Regions from separate parts of the Kitasatospora sp. NPDC032121 genome, predicted to be linked through region 3. Evidence: riboswitches for the same ligand, from Rfam matches in the RefSeq annotation. Region 3 holds a riboswitch; each other region holds the start of a gene.
The links. Region 3 has a riboswitch for S-adenosylmethionine ahead of ACZ5OX_RS03470 (aminotransferase class V-fold PLP-dependent enzyme). Riboswitches for the same ligand answer to the same signal wherever they lie in the genome.
Positions count from the first base shown of each region.

Region 1 (5,367 bases), on a different contig from region 3:
TGAGCGGTGAGGAGACGGGGTCGACGCCCATCAACAGGGACCCGACCACGTCCGCGAGCACGCCGTCGGGCGCGGCGATCACGGTGTCCGTCCGCAGCGGCCGGCCGACCTGCGAGCCGGCGCAGCCGTGGCTGCTCACCACGGCGTCGATGAGGTGGAAGTCGGGCGGGTAGGAGCGCAGCAGGTCGACGATGACCTCGGCGCCGTCGCGCCGGGCGCGGTAGTGGTGGTGCTTGTCGGTCTGGGGGAGCACGCCGAACAGGTTGGCCAGGCACAGGGCGTAGCCGAACTCGTGGTGGGTGCTGTTCTTGGCGATGTTGATCCGGAAGCCCGCCTCCAGCCAGCCGCGGGCCATGCCGCTGCCGTGCAGGACGGCGCTGTCGGGGAAGTCGGCCGGCTCGACGTCCTCGGAGAGGTCCACGAGGCGGTAGGCGTTGCCCTGCGGGGTGCGTCCGCCGTAGCCGAGCCGACGGCAGGCCTGGCCGAGCCCGGGGCCGGACAGCCAGGTTTCGGGGCCGCAGCGGGCGGCGCCGACGTTGACGTCGCGGTAGCCGCGGTCGTGCAGCAGGTCGATCAGGTGCTCCACCAGGGCGGCGCTGACCGCGGTCGCCGGATCGCCGTACGCGGACGCGCCCGGGGTCAGCAGTACCGGGACCGTCTCCGGAGCGCCGTGCGCCCGTTCCGCGAGCAGTTCCCAGAGCCCGGCCCGGGCTACGGCGTCCGCCAGCAGGTCGGTGGCGGTCAGCGGTCGGCCCCGGGTGGAGCGGGCCACGGCGGCGACGACGGTCACATCTCCCCCAACGCCGGCGGACGGTCCTCCCGCGCACGGCCGGGCCGTCACCGATTCACCGGAAAGCATCCCAAAGAGGTCGAAAGGGATGCTACTGCCCGGGGGCGGATAGCGGGGCGGGGCGCGCTCGTGTTCCCGGGCCGGCCTCTGGCGCCGGGCCGGCTTCAGGCGCCGGGCCGTCGGAAATCAGCGGGCAACCGAACAGACCGGGGCACAGTCGGACCGATTCGGGCGGGATGGGACGATACCTGCCATGTCAAGCACGTCTTCCCTGGTCCGGGTCACCGATGCCCCGCCCGAACCGCTCCGCCGCCTGCTCCTCGACCTCGGCGAGGCCCTGCTCGGCGGCGGCCTGCCCGTCCATGACGTCGAAGAGGAACTCCACTGGCTGGGGCGGGCGTTGGGGGCGCCGGAGGTGCGGGTCGCCGCGCTGACCAACGGGCTGTTCGTGTCGCTGGACGCGGACGGGGCCACCCGGTTCCAGCCGGTCGGCGGCGCGCTGCGGTTCGAGCAGACGGCCGACGTCCTGCACCTGGTGCACCGGCTGCGGGCGGGCGAGCTCGACGGGCCCAGGGCGCTGGCCGAACTGGACCGGATCCGGCGGGCGCCGGCCCGCTGGCCCGCGTGGGTGGCGGATCTCGGGGCGCTGCCGGTCGGCGTGGGGGTCTGCCTCTTCCTCCAGCCGGCGGCGGCGAACGTGCTGGCGGCCGGGCTCGGTTCGCTGATCGTGGTGGGGCTGACCGTGCTCGCCCGACGGCTGCCGTACCTGCGGCCGCTGCTGCCCGTCACGGCCGGCTTCCTGGTCGCCCTGCTGGTCCTGGCACTCGCGCGGGCCTCGCTGCTGGAGGGCCCGCTGCGGACGATCGTGGCCACCCTGGCGATCCTGCTGCCGGGCGGGCTGCTGGTCACCGGGCTGTCCGAGATCGCGGCGGGCGCGGCCAGCGCGGGCACGGCCAGGCTGGTGTCAGGCGCGGTCCAGCTGGCGCTGTTCCTCGCCGGGGTGGCCGCGGCCGCGACGGCGACCGGCATGCCGGCCACCGCGCTGGCCAACGTCCAGGTCGCCAAGCCCAGCTGGTGGGTGATCGCGCTGGGGTTGGCGATCGCGGTGGCGGGCGTGGTGGTCAACGTCCACACACCGCCCTCGGCCATCCCGTGGATCGTCGCCGTGATCGCGGTCAGCGTGACCGCCCAGGTGGCGGTGGGGTCGGTGCACGGCGCGGCGATAGGCGGCCTGGCCGGGGCGGTCGCCGCCGCGGTCGCGGCCACCCTGGTGCACTGGCTGCCGGGCGGTCCGCTCTGGCAGGTGCTCTACCTGCCGGCGTTCTGGATCGTGGTGCCGGGCTCCTTCGGTCTGTTGAACACGGCGCAGATAGAGGTCGGGAACGGGGCCCAGTCGGTCCTGGCGGCCGTGTCGGCGGTCTTCGGGGTGTCGATCGGCACGCTGATCGGCGCGGTGATCAGCCGGATCCCCCGCCCCTCCCGCGCCGTGCTGCTGTCCCGGGCCTGACCCGGGGCGGCGGCACCCTGACGGGATGGCGGGCGGACCCGGGTCCGCCCGCCATCCCGTCAGGCGTGGCGCAGGGCCTCGGTGAGGCGGCGGCCCGCCTCGACGACGGCCTGGGAGAGCTGGGCGCCGGGGTGGCGGGTGAGCCGTTCGATCGGGCCGGAGACCGAGACCGCGGCCACCACCCGGTTGGACTGGCCGCGGACGGGCGCGGAGACGGAGGCGACCCCGAGTTCGCGCTCGCCGACGGACTGCGCCCAGCCCCGGCGCCGTACGCCGCTCAGGGCGGTGGCGGTGAAGCGGGCGCCCTGCAGCCCGCGGTGGAGGCGCTCGGGCTCCTCCCAGGCGAGCAGGATCTGGGCGGCGGAGCCGACCTTCATGGGGAGGGTGATGCCCACCGGGACGGTGTCCCGCAGGCCGGTGAGGCGTTCGGCGGCGGCCACGCAGATCCGTACCTCGCCCTGCCGGCGGTAGAGCTGGGCGCTCTCGCCGGTGAGGTCCCGCAGCTGGGTGAGGACCGAGCCGGCCGCGGCCAGCAACCGGTCCTCGCCGGCGGCCGCGGCGAGCTCGCCGACCCGGGGGCCGAGCATGAACCGGCCGTGCACGTCCCGGCTGACCAGGCGGTGGTGTTCGAGTGCGACGGCCAGCCGGTGGGCGGTGGGGCGGGCCATGCCGGTGGCCGCGACGAGGCCGCCGAGGGTGGCGGGGCCCGCCTCCAGGATCCCGAGGATCGAGGTGACCTTGTCGAGCACGCCGACGCCGCTCGTGTTCTCCATGGGTGGGGTACTCCAGTCTCAAGGCCCGGGAGCAGCGGGTCGGCGCTGCTCACGGCGGCTCCTGGCGGGGAGCCGGGGGGTGGTCAGCGAGGACGGGCCGCGGAAGTCGGCCGATTGCCTGCGCCGGGCACGAGACGGGTACGCGAAAGCGCCGGGGCGGGAAGCGCCCGGGCGAAGGACAGCACAGAGAGCACCGTGTCTCCTCATCTTTCCCGCGCCACATTGGCGACAGGCCGGAGTTGGCACTGATCCCGGACGGCACGGCGCGTACTTCGGACGCCGGGTCGAACGGGGAGTTGCCGGGGCTTCGTAGGGCCGGTCCCTCCACCCCTCTGGATGATTCGCCAGGAACGATACAAGACTCTCCGGGCCCGCTGCCAAGCCCCCTGCTCTCGACGGCGGGCGGGCGGGCCCGCTCAGCGGTGGCGCGGCTCCGGCAGTCCGGTGCGCGGGGCCGGGTCCGGGCCGCCGGGGGCGGTGGTGTCCCAGGCCCGCAGCGCGGCGAGGGCGGCGGCGCGTTCGGGCGCCGTCGGCCGGGTGCCCTCGGCGCCGAGCATGTAGTCGGCGACCGGGGTGAGCAGCAGGGTGGCGCCACCGGCCGGGAGCAGCAGGGCCTCGTCCCACTGGTGCCGGATGACGGTGCGGCGCAGCAGGGTGCCGTGGCGCGGCAGGGTCCCCCTGCGCGGCCGGTGTGCGCGGGTGAGGGTCCGGCGGCGGCGGAGTTCGGGGCCGACCTCGGTCTCCAGGACGGTGCGCACGTCCCGCAGGGAGCCGAGCGGCACGTGCTCGGCGGCGAGGTCGAGCAGGGCGGCGGCCTCCGGGGCGAGCCGGTAGGCGGCGAGGACCGCGGCGGTCTCGGCGGGGTCGAAGGGCTGTCCGGCGAGCTGGGCCACGTCGATCACGTCGCCGGTCAGGAAGGTGCGCGCGAGCCCCTCCTCGGCGAGGGCGATCAGGCATTCCACGTGTTCGTCGGCGGCCAGGTAGGGGCGGACGGGGACGGTGGCGAGGTCGCCGGTGAGCGCGGCGGTGGCGACCCGCACCTGGTACCAGGGGTCGAGCAGCGGGTCCTCGGCCGGCCAGCGCAGGGTGACGGTGGTGTGCCGGGGCCGCTCGCCGAGCAGGGTGACCTCGACGGACTCCACCGGGTGGTCGGTGACCAGCCGGTTGACGGCCTGCCAGAGCGTCGCCTCGGTGGGGCTGACGAGGCTGAGCCCGCCCAGCGGCCGGGGCAGGTCCGGCGGGTAGTAGCCGGCCAGGGGGAGGTCCCGGATCGGGCGGACACCGGTGGCGTCGGCGAGGTCTCGGGCGACCCGGGCGTAACACTCGGCCCGGTCGCGGGCGCGCTGCAGCTCGGCCCGGGCGTGCCCGCCCATCCGCACGCCCTCGCGGGAGAGCGCGGCGAGCACCAGGTACGGGAGGTGGCGGTCGGCGCGGGCGCGGTGGAGCAGTTCGGCCGGCCCGGCGGCCGGGTCGACGTCGAGCAGCCGGTGGAGCAGGTCGCTGGTCAACGGGTCGGTGCCGACCGGGGCGGTGTCGAGCCGGTCGGTGTGCAGCAGGTCGGTGTCCATGGGCGTCCGCCTCCGAGAGCCGTGGGGGGCGCCCGGGCGGCGGCCGGGCGGCCGGGGACGTGGCGGGTCCGACGGCCGGGGCCGGGCCGGCGGCGGGTGCCACACCACCGATTGTGGTGACGGCCGATCAACACCGGATCACCACCGGGTCGACGATCTCTCGACACCACGCCCGGTGGCGTGGGTTGATAGGGGCTCATCAAATCGGGGGACGGCACGTGCGCGGGCGGGGGCGAGCACATGAGGCGGGCAGGTGCAGTCATGGATGAATTCCGGTTCTCGGTGCTGGGACTGATGAGAGCGCAGCGCGGCACGACCGCGCTGAAGGTGGGCAGCCCCCAGCAGCAGGCGATGCTGGCGGTGCTGCTGCTCCGGCCCGGGCACGGCGCGAGCGCCACCGACCTGATCGACGCCCTGTGGGGCGAGGAGCCGCCGGGCACCGCGATGACGACGGTGCGCACCTACGCCTGGCGGTGGCGCAAGGTCCTGCACGGCGAGGAGCCGGACGCACCGACGGTGCTGACCTCGGTCGGGGACGGCTACCGGCTGGTGCTGCCCAAGCACGCGGTGGACGCGGCGCAGGCGGAGGAACTGGCGGGGCAGGCCGAGCGGACGGCGGCGGCCGGGGAGCCGCAGCAGGCGCGCGACCTGCTGAACCAGGCGCTGGAGCTGTGGCAGGGCGAGCCGCTGGCGGGCATCCCCGGCCCGTTCGCGCAGCGCCAGCGCCAG
Region 1 covers NZ_JBVILX010000003.1:451,651-457,017, reverse strand. The annotation lists gene ACZ5OX_RS12905 (DUF362 domain-containing protein) at 1-790, opposite strand, end outside; gene ACZ5OX_RS12900 (threonine/serine exporter family protein) at 1,044-2,297, shown strand; gene ACZ5OX_RS12895 (IclR family transcriptional regulator) at 2,357-3,070, opposite strand; SAM riboswitch class I at 3,271-3,413, opposite strand; gene ACZ5OX_RS12890 (hypothetical protein) at 3,487-4,638, opposite strand; gene ACZ5OX_RS12885 (AfsR/SARP family transcriptional regulator) at 4,900-5,367, shown strand, end outside.
Region 1: another riboswitch for S-adenosylmethionine. It lies ahead of ACZ5OX_RS12895 (IclR family transcriptional regulator); the one in region 3 lies ahead of ACZ5OX_RS03470 (aminotransferase class V-fold PLP-dependent enzyme).

Region 2 (5,367 bases), on a different contig from region 3:
GCCGTCCTCGATCCCGGTCGCCAGGCCCTCGGCGAAGCGCACGTCGTCGTCGTTCACGTACACGTTCACGAAGCGGCGCAGCTTGCCCGTGTCGTCCAGGATGCGGGCCGAGATGCCCGCGTGGTTCTTCTCCAGGTCGGCGACGACCTCGGCCAGGGTGGCGCCCTCGGCGGTCACCTCGGCGGCGCCGGAGGTGTAGGTGCGCAGGATGGTGGGGATGCGGACGTTGGCGCTCATGACTTCTCCTTGCGGGGGCGGGTGGTTCAGGCGGACACGAGGCCGGCGGCGCGGAACGAGTCCAGCGTCGGGCGGATGACGGCGGTCATCCCGGCCTCGGAGACGGCGTCCAGGGTCTTCAGGCCGTCGCCGGTGTTGATCGCGACGGTCTCCTTCGACGGGTCCAGCTGCCCGGTCTCGACCAGCTTCTTCAGCACGCCGACGGTCACCCCGCCCGCGGTCTCGGCGAAGATCCCCTCGGTCCGCGCCAGCAGCCGGATCGCCGCCACGACCTCGGCGTCCGTGACGTCCTCCACCGCGCCACCGGTGCGGCGGGCGATGTCCAGCACGTACGGGCCGTCGGCCGGGTTGCCGATCGCCAGCGACTTGGCGATGGTGTCCGGCTTGACCGGCTTGATCACGTCCCGGCCGGCCTTGAACGCGGCCGACACCGGCGAGCAGCCCTCGGCCTGGGCACCGAAGATCCGGTACGGCCGGTCCTCGACCAGGCCCAGCCTGATCAGCTCCTGGAGACCCTTGTCGATCTTCGTCAGCTGCGAGCCCGAGGCGATCGGGATCACGATCTGCTCCGGCAGCCGCCAGCCGAGCTGCTCGCAGATCTCGTACGCCAGCGTCTTGGACCCCTCGCCGTAGTACGGCCGCAGGTTCACGTTGACGAAGCCCCAGCCCTCGCCGGCCGGATCGCCGATCAGCTCCGAACAGAAGCGGTTCACGTCGTCGTAGTTGCCCTCGATGCCGACCAGCTCACCGCCGTACACCCCGGCCATGACGACCTTGCCCTGCTCCAGGTCGTGCGGGATGAACACGCAGGACCGGAACCCGGCCCTGGCCGCCGCCGCACCCACCGCGCCGGCCAGGTTGCCGGTGGAGGAGCAGGACAGCGTGGTGTAGCCGAACGCCCGGGCCGCCTCGATCGCGCACGCGACCACCCGGTCCTTGAAGGAGTGCGTCGGGTTCCCGGAGTCGTCCTTGACGTGCAGCTGGGCGGTGAACCCGAGCTCCCGGCCCAGGTTGTCCGCCTTCACCAGCGGGGTCCACCCCGGGTTCAGGTTCGGCTTCGAGGCCACGTCCGCCGGAACGGGCAGCAGCGGCGCGTACCGCCAGATCGACGCCGGACCGGCCTCGATCCGCTTGCGCAGCTCCTCGGCGCCCTCGCTGCCGAACTCGTAGGCGATCTCCAGCGGGCCGAAGCACTCCAGGCAGGCGAAGCTGGGGCCGAGCGGGAAACGGGTGCCACACTCGCGACAGGACAGCGCGGTGGCGGGGCCGAGGTCGACGGAAACTGGTGCGGCGGTGTCGATAGCCATGATGGCGAGGCCTCTCTCCTCATCTTCCCCGTGGCGCGGTCGCGCACGGGCCGGAATTGGCACCTGTCCCGCCGGGGCCTGTCGACGACAGCCGCGCGAGAAGGTTGCCGGGACGTCAACGGGCCGTTCCCTCAGTCCCTCTGGATGAGCTTGTGAAATTGTGGTGCTGCTCAACGGCGACCCCGGCGTGCGAAGGTCCGACCGCTGTACGAAGACTGTATCCGAAGGCGCCAATCCTGAACGGGACCGTCCGCCACGCGAGATGACAGATTCCACCGACCCCGCCGAGGAGACCTCCGTGCCCCCCGAACCGACTCCCGAGCTCCTCCCGCAGGCGGCGTCCTGGCTCCACCGCCGCTCCTGGAGCGCGGCCGACCGGCCGGTCCGCACCCTCCTCGACGCCAAGGAACGCACCGGCCGCACCGTCAGCGTGGTCCTCCCCGCCCTGGACGAGGAGGCCACCGTCGGCGACATCGTCCGCACCGTCCGCCGCGAGCTGATGGAACGCCTCCCGCTCGTCGACGAACTCGTCGTCGTCGACTCCGGCTCCACCGACGCCACCGCCGCCGTCGCCGCCGAGGCCGGCGCCCGGGTGGAACACCGCGACCGGATCCTCCCCCGGCTGCCCGCCGTCCCCGGCAAGGGCGAGGTGCTCTGGCGCTCCCTGCTGGTCACCCACGGCGACATCGTCTGCTTCGTCGACGCCGACCTGCGCGAGTTCGACCCGGCCTTCGTCTCCGGCATCGTCGGCCCGCTGCTCACCGACGAGTCCATCCAGCTGGTCAAGGCCATGTACGACCGCCCGCTGGAGTCGGACGGCGCCGTCCTGCCCGCCGGCGGCGGCCGGGTCACCGAACTCGTCGCCCGCCCCCTGCTCAACCTCCACTGGCCGGAACTCGCCGGCTTCGTCCAGCCCCTCGGCGGCGAGTACGCGGCCCGCCGCTCACTGCTCGAACGGCTGCCCTTCCCCACCGGCTACGGCGTCGAACTCGGCCTGCTGGTCGACGCCCTGGAAGTGGCCGGCCTCGACGCCCTGGCCCAGGTGGACGTCGGCGTCCGGCACCACCGCCACCAGGACGGCCAGGCCCTCGGCCGGATGGCCGCCACCATCTACCGGACCGCCCTGGAACGGCTCGACCGCACCCACCGCCTCAAGGCCTCGGCCGACCTCGTCCACCCCCACCTCACCCAGTTCACCCGCGACCCGGAAACCCGCGCCTTCACCGCGCACACCCACCCGGTGACCGCCCTGGAACGCCCCCCGATGCACACCGTGCCGGAATACGCCACCCGTCATTAGGGGCCTGTCCTCGAACCCGCGTCCGCGGGGTGACGCCGGGGTTCGAAGACAGGCCCCACGGGTTTGCCACGCCGAGCCCCCGGCAAGATGCCAACCATGGGCGATCTCACGACCAACCGTTCGAACGCGACCGGCACCGCCCCCGTCCTGGTGGCCTCCAACCGGGGACCGGTGTCCTTCAGCACCGCCGACGACGGCACGCTGACCCTGCGGCGGGGCGGCGGCGGCCTGGTCTCCGGCCTCTCCGCCATCGAGGACCCGAACGCCGTCTGGGTCTGCGCCGCCCTCGACGACTCCGACCGCAGAGCCGCCGCCGGGGCCCCGCACGGCCGCCTCGACCTGGCCGGCCACGCGGTCGGCGGCCAGGCCGTGCGGATGCTGGACCTGGACCCGCAGACCTTCGCCCGCGCCTACAACGGCGTCGCCAACTCCACCCTCTGGTTCGTCCACCACCTGCTCTACGCGACCCCCACCGCCCCCGTCTTCGACGCCGGCTTCCGCACCGAGTGGGCCGCCTACCAGGCCTACAACGAGGCCTTCGCCGAAGCCCTGGCCGCCGAAGCCGCCCCGAACGCCGCGGTGCTCGTCCAGGACTACCACCTCTCCCTGGTCCCGGCCCTGCTCCGGGAGGCCCGCCCCGACCTGCGGATCGGCCACTTCTCGCACACCCCCTGGGCCCCGCCCGAGTACTACCGGCTGCTGCCCGACGACGTCGCCCGGGCCGTCCTCACCGGCATCCTGGGCGCCGACCGGGCCGGCTTCCTCACCGAGCGCTGGGCCCGCGCCTTCGCCGCCTGCTGCGCGGACCTCCTCGGCGCCGGCGTCGACCACGACGCGCTCTCCGTCACGCTCGACGGCCGCACCACCCGCCTCGGCGTGCACGCCCTCGGCGCCGACGCCGACTTCCTGCGCGAGCGCGCCCACCGCCCCGACGTCGACGAACGCCTCGCCGCCCTCCGCGCGGCCGTCGGCGACCGCCGCACCATCGTCCGGGTCGACCGCACCGAGCTGAGCAAGAACATCGTCCGCGGCCTGCTGGCCTACCGGCACCTGCTCCGCACCCGCCCGCAGTGGCACGACCGGGTGGTGCACATCGCCTTCGCCTACCCGTCCCGCACCGACCTCGCCGAGTACCGCGACTACACGGCCCGGGTCCGGGAGCTCGCCGAGGCCGTCAACGCCGAATTCGCCACCCCCACCTGGCAACCGCTGATCCTGCACGTCGACGACGACTTCCCGCGCTCCCTCGCCGCCTACCGGCTGGCCGACGTCGCCCTGGTCAACCCCATCCGCGACGGCATGAACCTGGTCGCCAAGGAGGTCCCCGTGGTCTCCGACCGCGGCTGCGCCCTCGTCCTCTCCCGCGAGGCCGGCGCCCACGCCGAACTCAAGGACGACGCCCTCACCGTCAACCCCTACGACGTCATCGCCACCGCCGACGCCCTCCACGCCGGCCTCACCATGAGCCCGGAGGAGCGCGCCGACCGCACCAAGCGCCTGGCGGCGGCGGCCACCGCACTCCCCCCGCAGCAGTGGTTCCTGGACCAGCTCAACGCGCTGTGAGCGCGTCCCCCAACGCCCCCAACAGCTCCACCACACCCTCCGGCCCGGCGACCACCAGGTCCGCCCGGTCGGCCAGCTCCCGCACCGGCGCGTCCCCCACCGCGCCGGCGCACACCAGCACCCCCGCGACACCCTCGCCGCGCAGCTTCTCCACCGCGGCGAAGGCCGCCACGTCCCCCAGGTCGTCCCCCGCGTAGAGCACCGAACGGGCCCTCCGCTCCCGCAGGAAGCCGGTCAGCGCCGCCCCCTTGTCCACCCCCGGCGGCCGCAGCTCCAGCACCAGCCGCCCGGGCTCCACCACCAGCCCGTACTCGGCCGCCAACTCCCCCACCGGCGCCCGCAACAGCTCCAACGCCTCCTGCGGCGCCGCCGTCCGCCGGGTGTGCACGGCCACCGCCCGCCCCTTGTCCTCCACCCACGTCCCCCCGGGCGCCCCCACCCGCTCCAGCACCCCCGGCAACTCCTCCCGCACCCGCGCCACCCCCGGATGCGCCTCCGGCGCCGACAGCTCCCCGCCCTCCCACCGCTCGGCCCCGTAGTGCCCCAGCACCACCACCCCCGGCAGCCCCGCGAACCCCCCGTACTCCACCGCCACCCCGGCCGGCCGCCCCGTCACCACCACCACGCCGCCCACCACCGGAGCCAGCCGCCGCAACGCCCCCACCACCCCCGGATGCGCCCGCGCCCGCTCCGGATCCGCCACGATCGGCGCCAACGTCCCGTCGAAGTCCAACCCGATCACGGCATCCCCGGGCGCCGCCAGGACGGCCCGCACCCCGTCCCGCCCAGCCCCGGTCGCCGGCACGAACATCTCTTCAAAGCCCATACCGGAGCCCCTACCCCGGAGCACCCCGCTCCGCACTCCCCCGGCCCGCGGGCGCGCGGGAGCCCCCACCCTCCCGAGAGCCCCCCGTCGATCAGCGAGCCGATCAGCGAGCCCCCCGCCGAGCCTCCCGCACC
Region 2 covers NZ_JBVILX010000015.1:69,183-74,549, reverse strand. The annotation lists gene ACZ5OX_RS29415 (MoaD/ThiS family protein) at 1-237, opposite strand, end outside; gene thrC (threonine synthase) at 264-1,544, opposite strand; SAM riboswitch class I at 1,561-1,695, opposite strand; gene ACZ5OX_RS29405 (glucosyl-3-phosphoglycerate synthase) at 1,807-2,844, shown strand; gene ACZ5OX_RS29400 (alpha,alpha-trehalose-phosphate synthase (UDP-forming)) at 2,941-4,407, shown strand; gene otsB (trehalose-phosphatase) at 4,394-5,233, opposite strand; gene ACZ5OX_RS29390 (DUF3263 domain-containing protein) at 5,337-5,367, opposite strand, start outside.
Region 2: another riboswitch for S-adenosylmethionine. It lies ahead of thrC (threonine synthase); the one in region 3 lies ahead of ACZ5OX_RS03470 (aminotransferase class V-fold PLP-dependent enzyme).

Region 3 (5,367 bases):
TCCTGATCAAGACCAGTGTCGACCGCATCCCGGAGATCGCCGAGTCCATCGCCGCCATCGAGGGCGTCAGCGAGGTCTACTCGGTGACCGGCGGCTACAACCTGGTGGCGATGGTGCGGGTGCGCCGGCACGACGACCTGGCCGAGGTCATCCCGGGCCGCCTCAACAAGGTCCCGGGCGTGGCCCACACCGAGACCCAGATCGCCTTCCGCACCTACTCCCAGCACGACCTGGAGGCCGCCTTCGCCCTCGGCCTGGACGAGTAGCGGTCAGCCCTCGCGCCGAGAGTCGGCGACACAACGCCCGCCCTCGTTGCGGTAGTTCCACGCCGCACCGTCCGTGACCAGCTCCCGGACGGCGGTCAGGAAGCGGTCGACGTGCTCGTCCGGCGTCCCGGCGCCGAAGCTCACCCGGATCGCGTTCAGGCTGCGCTCGCCCGGCAGCGAGGGCTCGGGCGCCCCGCACTCGGACGGCGCGACGTCCTCGTCCCCGAGCAGCGTGCGCACCAGCGGGTGGGCGCAGAACAGGCCGTCGCGCACCCCGATGCCGTACTCGGCGGACAGCGCGGCCGAGAAGTGCGAGCTGTTCCAGCCCCGGACGACGAAGGACAGCACGCCCACCCGGGCGGAGTCGGCCCCGAACAGGTTCAGCACCTTGACCTGCGGGATCTCGGCCAGCCCGGCCGTCAGCCGGGCGACCAGCTGCCGCTCGCGGGCCTCCAGCGCGTCGAAGCCCGCCTCGGTCAGCGCCCGGCAGGCCGAGGCGATCGCGTAGGCGCCGATGACGTTCGGCGAGCCGGCCTCGTGCCGGGCCGGGCCGGTGTGCCACTGCACGGCCACCGAGCCGTCGGCCTCCCGGGCCACCGTCCGGGTCGCCCCGCCGCCGGCCAGGTACGGCTCGGCCTCGTCCAGCCAGTCCGCCCGGCCGGCCAGCACCCCGGCGCCGAACGGCGCGTAGATCTTGTGGCCGGAGAAGGCGATCCAGTCGACGTCCAGTTCGCGCACCGAGACCCGGTGGTGCGGCGCCAGCTGGGCGGCGTCCAGCACCACCCGGGCGCCGTGCCGGTGCGCGGTCCCGGTCAGCTCGGCGACCGGCCACAGCTCGCCGGTCACGTTGGAGGCGCCGGTGACGCAGAGCAGCTTGGGGCCCTCGGGTGCCTCGGCGAGCGCGGCGTCCAGCGCGGCCACCGCCTCGGCCCGCGAGCGCGGCGCCCGCAGGTAGGTGACGTCCAGTCCGGCGTGCGCCCAGGGCAGCAGCGAGGCGTGGTGCTCGGTCTCGAAGGCGAACACCCGGGTGCCGGCCGGAACGGCGGCGGCCAGCAGGTTGAGCGAGTCGGTGGTGGCCCGGGTGAAGACCACCTGGTCGCCCTCGCGCAGGTCGAGGAACTCGCCGACGGTGCGGCGGCTCTGCTCGAACAGGTCGGTGGACAGCTGGGAGAGGTACCCGGCCCCGCGGTGGACGCTGCCGTAGTACGGCGCGTAGGCGGCGACGTCGTCCCACACCCGCTGGAGCGCCGGCGAGCTGGCCGCGTAGTCGAGTGCCGCGTAGCCGACCTTCTCACCACTGGCGAGCGGGACCTGGACGTCGGTGCCGAGGACGGCGAGCGGGGCGCAGATTTCGGTGGCGACGGGGGACATGGGGATGCACTCCTTCAAGGGGTAAGGGACCCCGGGAGTGTCATTCGTCCGGCGTCCGCGCTTGTCGCACGGACGGCTTGCCGTGACGACCCGGTCCTCACCCAGGGCACCCCGCCACGGACGGAGGGTTGCCGGACAGCAAGCTGGGGCTTCGCGCTGTCACTCATGACCTGGCGAAGACTCTAGGCCGCGCCCATCGGGCGGTCAAACGGGCGTCCGGCATCCGGACAGCGCGAGGGGCCCGCGGGAGGAGTTCCCGCGGGCCCCGTCAACTGCCGTGTCAGATCCGGCTGGTGGCCTCCGACCAACGCCGCAGCAGGTCTTGGGCCGCGCCGGAGTCGATCGCCCTGGCGGCCCGCTCCATGCCGGCCGCCAGCTGCTCGGCGAGCGGTGCGTCGCGCAGGTCGAGCGCGACCAGCGCCGCCGCCGTGTTCAGCAGGACGGCGTCCCGGACCGGCCCGTGCTCCCCTGCCAGCAGCCGCCGCGCGACCTCCGCGTTGTACGAGGCGTCCGCCCCGCGCAGCGCCTCGATGCCGACCAGCTCGATGCCGACGTCCCGCGGGTCGAAGGCGGTCCGGGTGACCACCCCTTCGCGCACCAGCCAGACCTGCGAGGTGGTGGTGATGGTCAGCTCGTCCAGTCCGTCGTCGCCGCGGAAGACCAGCGCCGTCGCACCCCGCTCGGCCAGCACCCCGGCGATCAGTCCGGCCAGCCGGGTGTCGAAGCAGCCGATGGCGTGCGCGGTGACCTTGGCCGGATTGGTCAGCGGGCCGAGGATGTTGAAGGAGGTCGGCACCCCGAGGTCGCGCCGCGCGGTGGCGGCGTGCCGCATCGAGGGGTGGAACTTCGCCGCGAAGCAGAAGGTGAGCCCGACCTCCTCGGCCACCTCGGCGACCCGCCGGGCGGAGAGGTCCAGCGCCACCCCGAGCTTCTCCAGCACGTCCGAGGAGCCGCTGCTCGAGGAGGCCGACCGGTTGCCGTGCTTGACCACCTTGGCGCCGGCGGCCGCCGCGACGATCGCGGACATGGTGGAGATGTTGACGGTCTTCGCCCGGTCGCCGCCGGTGCCGACGATGTCCACCGCCGGGCCGGGGATGTCCAGCGGCTCCGCGTGCGCGTACATCGCGTCGACCAGGCCGCCGATCTCCTCGACCGACTCGCCCTTGGCCCGCAGCGCGATCATGAACCCGGCCACCTGTACGGGGGACGCCTCGCCGCTCATGATCCGGTCCATCGCCCACGCGGTGGACGAGCGGTCGAGGTCCTCCCCCCGCAACAGCGCCGCCAGGAGGTCCGGCCAGGTGCGGACCACCTGCGCGGGGTCGCTACCGCCGTTCGCAGGGTTCACGTTCACCATGGCTGACTCCAGCTGTTGTCGGTTCCCCACTACGGGGGGACGTCCGTACGGATGGAGCCAGCCTATCGAGCGAAGCCTCCGCTTCTACCCCTGTCCTTTCCAGTTGCCGGGCCGCCTTCAGCGGACTGCCGGAGTCCGCTTCGCCAGTCGCGCCCGCAGCAGGGTGGCCGCCGCCTCGGCCAGCGCCACCGGCTCCACCGGGTGGGAGATGGCCGCGTCGGCCCGGCTCCAGGCGGCGAGCCAGGAGTCCTGCGGCCGGCCGATCAGCACCAGCACCGGCGGGCAGCCGTAGATCTCGTCCTTGAGCTGGCGCGCGAGGCCCAGCCCCCCGGCCGGAACGGCCTCACCGTCCAGCACGCAGAGGTCCACTCCCCCCTTCTCCAGTGCCTTGAGCACCGCGGGGGTGGTCGCGCACTCCAGGTAGGTCAGTTCCGGAAGGTCCTCGGCGGGCCGGCGGCCGAGCGCCGTCAGCACCTGCTCGCGGGTGTTGCGGTCGTCGCTGTAGACGAGGACGGTGAGCATCTCATCGGTCGTGTACGCCATGGGCCCTGCTCCCTCAAGTGTGATCCGGACCACGTTCGCCTGATCCGGATGCTACTCCCGATCACCCCCGCCGAGTCCTCCTCGTGCAGCTTCCCGGCCAACCGGGCCGCACCCCGGCTCACCCACCCGGAGGACGGCCCGTCACCCGATCCCGTCCGGTCCACCCGTACGGCCGACCCCGGGTCCCGTCCCCTACCTCCCGCGGCTGCTCCAGCCGTGCAACGACGCACCGGGCAACGGGGTCGCGGGCCCCTCCGAGGAACCATCAGAAAAGGGACACGCCGCTGCTCAGCCCCCATCCGGACCCCGCGCCGCCCCCCAAGCGGGCATACCGCACGCACCGGACACTCCGAGGGACACCCCCCGACGTGAAGACGGAATAAGGGACCGACATAATGTCCGTCGTGGCGACAGCAACAGCAGTAGAAACCGGGCACGCGCACGGATCGGTCAACCGGCCGAACATGGTCAGCGTCGGAACGATCGTCTGGCTCAGTTCCGAGTTGATGTTCTTCGCGGCCCTCTTCGCGATGTACTTCACGCTCCGCTCCGTCAAGGGGCCGGAGTTCTGGACCGAGAAGGCCCACGCCCTCAACGTGCCCTTCTCGTCGGTCAACACCACGATCCTGGTGCTCTCCTCGCTCACCTGCCAGCTCGGCGTGTTCGCCGCCGAGCGGGGTGACGTGAAGAAGCTCCGGGCGTGGTTCATCCTCACGTTCGCCATGGGCGCGGTCTTCATCGGCGGCCAGGTCTTCGAGTACACCGAGCTGGTCAAGAAGGACGGCCTCTCGCTGTCCTCCGACCCGTACGGCACGGTGTTCTACCTGACCACCGGCTTCCACGGGCTGCACGTGACGGGTGGTCTGATCGCCTTCCTGCTGGTCCTGGGACGGACGTACGCAGCCAAGCGCTTCACGCACGAGCAGGCCACCGCCGCGATCGTCGTGTCGTACTACTGGCACTTCGTCGACGTCGTGTGGATCGGCCTGTTCGCGACCATCTACCTGATCAAGTAACCAGCTGATCAGGTCGCTGGCCACCGGCTGCGGCCCCCGCCCTCACCGGCGACGGGCCGCTTCTGCCGGTGCCGACGCTCCCACCGACCGACCGCGCGCGCAGCCCTAGACAGGCAGCCTCGTGCCGGCCAGACCGGCCGCCGGGTGCACCCACCAGTCGACCAGATCCTGACACCGGGGTTATTCCGTGAAAAAGCTCTCCGCACGACGGCGCCACCCATTGGCGGCGCTGGTCGTCCTACTTCTCGCCCTGGCGGCAACCGGGGGGCTGTACGCCGCGTTCGCGCCCGCCGACAAGGCGCAGGCCGACGTCGCCGCGCAGTCGCTCGCGATCGATGAGGGCAAGAAGCTCTTCGCCGTGGGCTGCTCCTCCTGCCACGGCCTGAACGGCCAGGGCAGCAGTGACGGTCCGAGCCTGGTCGGCGTCGGCTCCGCCGCCGTCGACTTCCAGGTCGGCACCGGCCGCATGCCCGCCCAGCAGCCCGGCGCGCAGGTCCCGCGCAAGAAGAACATCTACACGCAGGCCGAGATCGACCAGCTCGCCGCCTACGTCGCCTCCCTCGGTCCCGGCCCGGTGACCCCGACGGAGGAGCAGTTCACCTCGACCAACCCCGAGGACATCTCCAAGGGTGGCGAGCTGTTCCGCACCAACTGCGCCCAGTGCCACAACTTCGCCGGCCAGGGTGGTGCCCTGACCAAGGGCAAGTACGCCCCGTCGCTGGAGGGCGTGGACGCCAAGCACATCTACGAGGCCATGCAGACCGGCCCGCAGAACATGCCGTCGTTCCCGGACACCACCATGCCCGAGGAGCAG
Region 3 covers NZ_JBVILX010000001.1:758,627-763,993, forward strand. The annotation lists gene ACZ5OX_RS03465 (Lrp/AsnC family transcriptional regulator) at 1-266, shown strand, start outside; gene ACZ5OX_RS03470 (aminotransferase class V-fold PLP-dependent enzyme) at 270-1,637, opposite strand; SAM riboswitch class IV at 1,690-1,808, opposite strand; gene trpD (anthranilate phosphoribosyltransferase) at 1,918-2,994, opposite strand; gene ACZ5OX_RS03480 (response regulator) at 3,112-3,537, opposite strand; gene ctaE (aa3-type cytochrome oxidase subunit III) at 3,933-4,553, shown strand; gene qcrC (cytochrome bc1 complex diheme cytochrome c subunit) at 4,741-5,367, shown strand, end outside.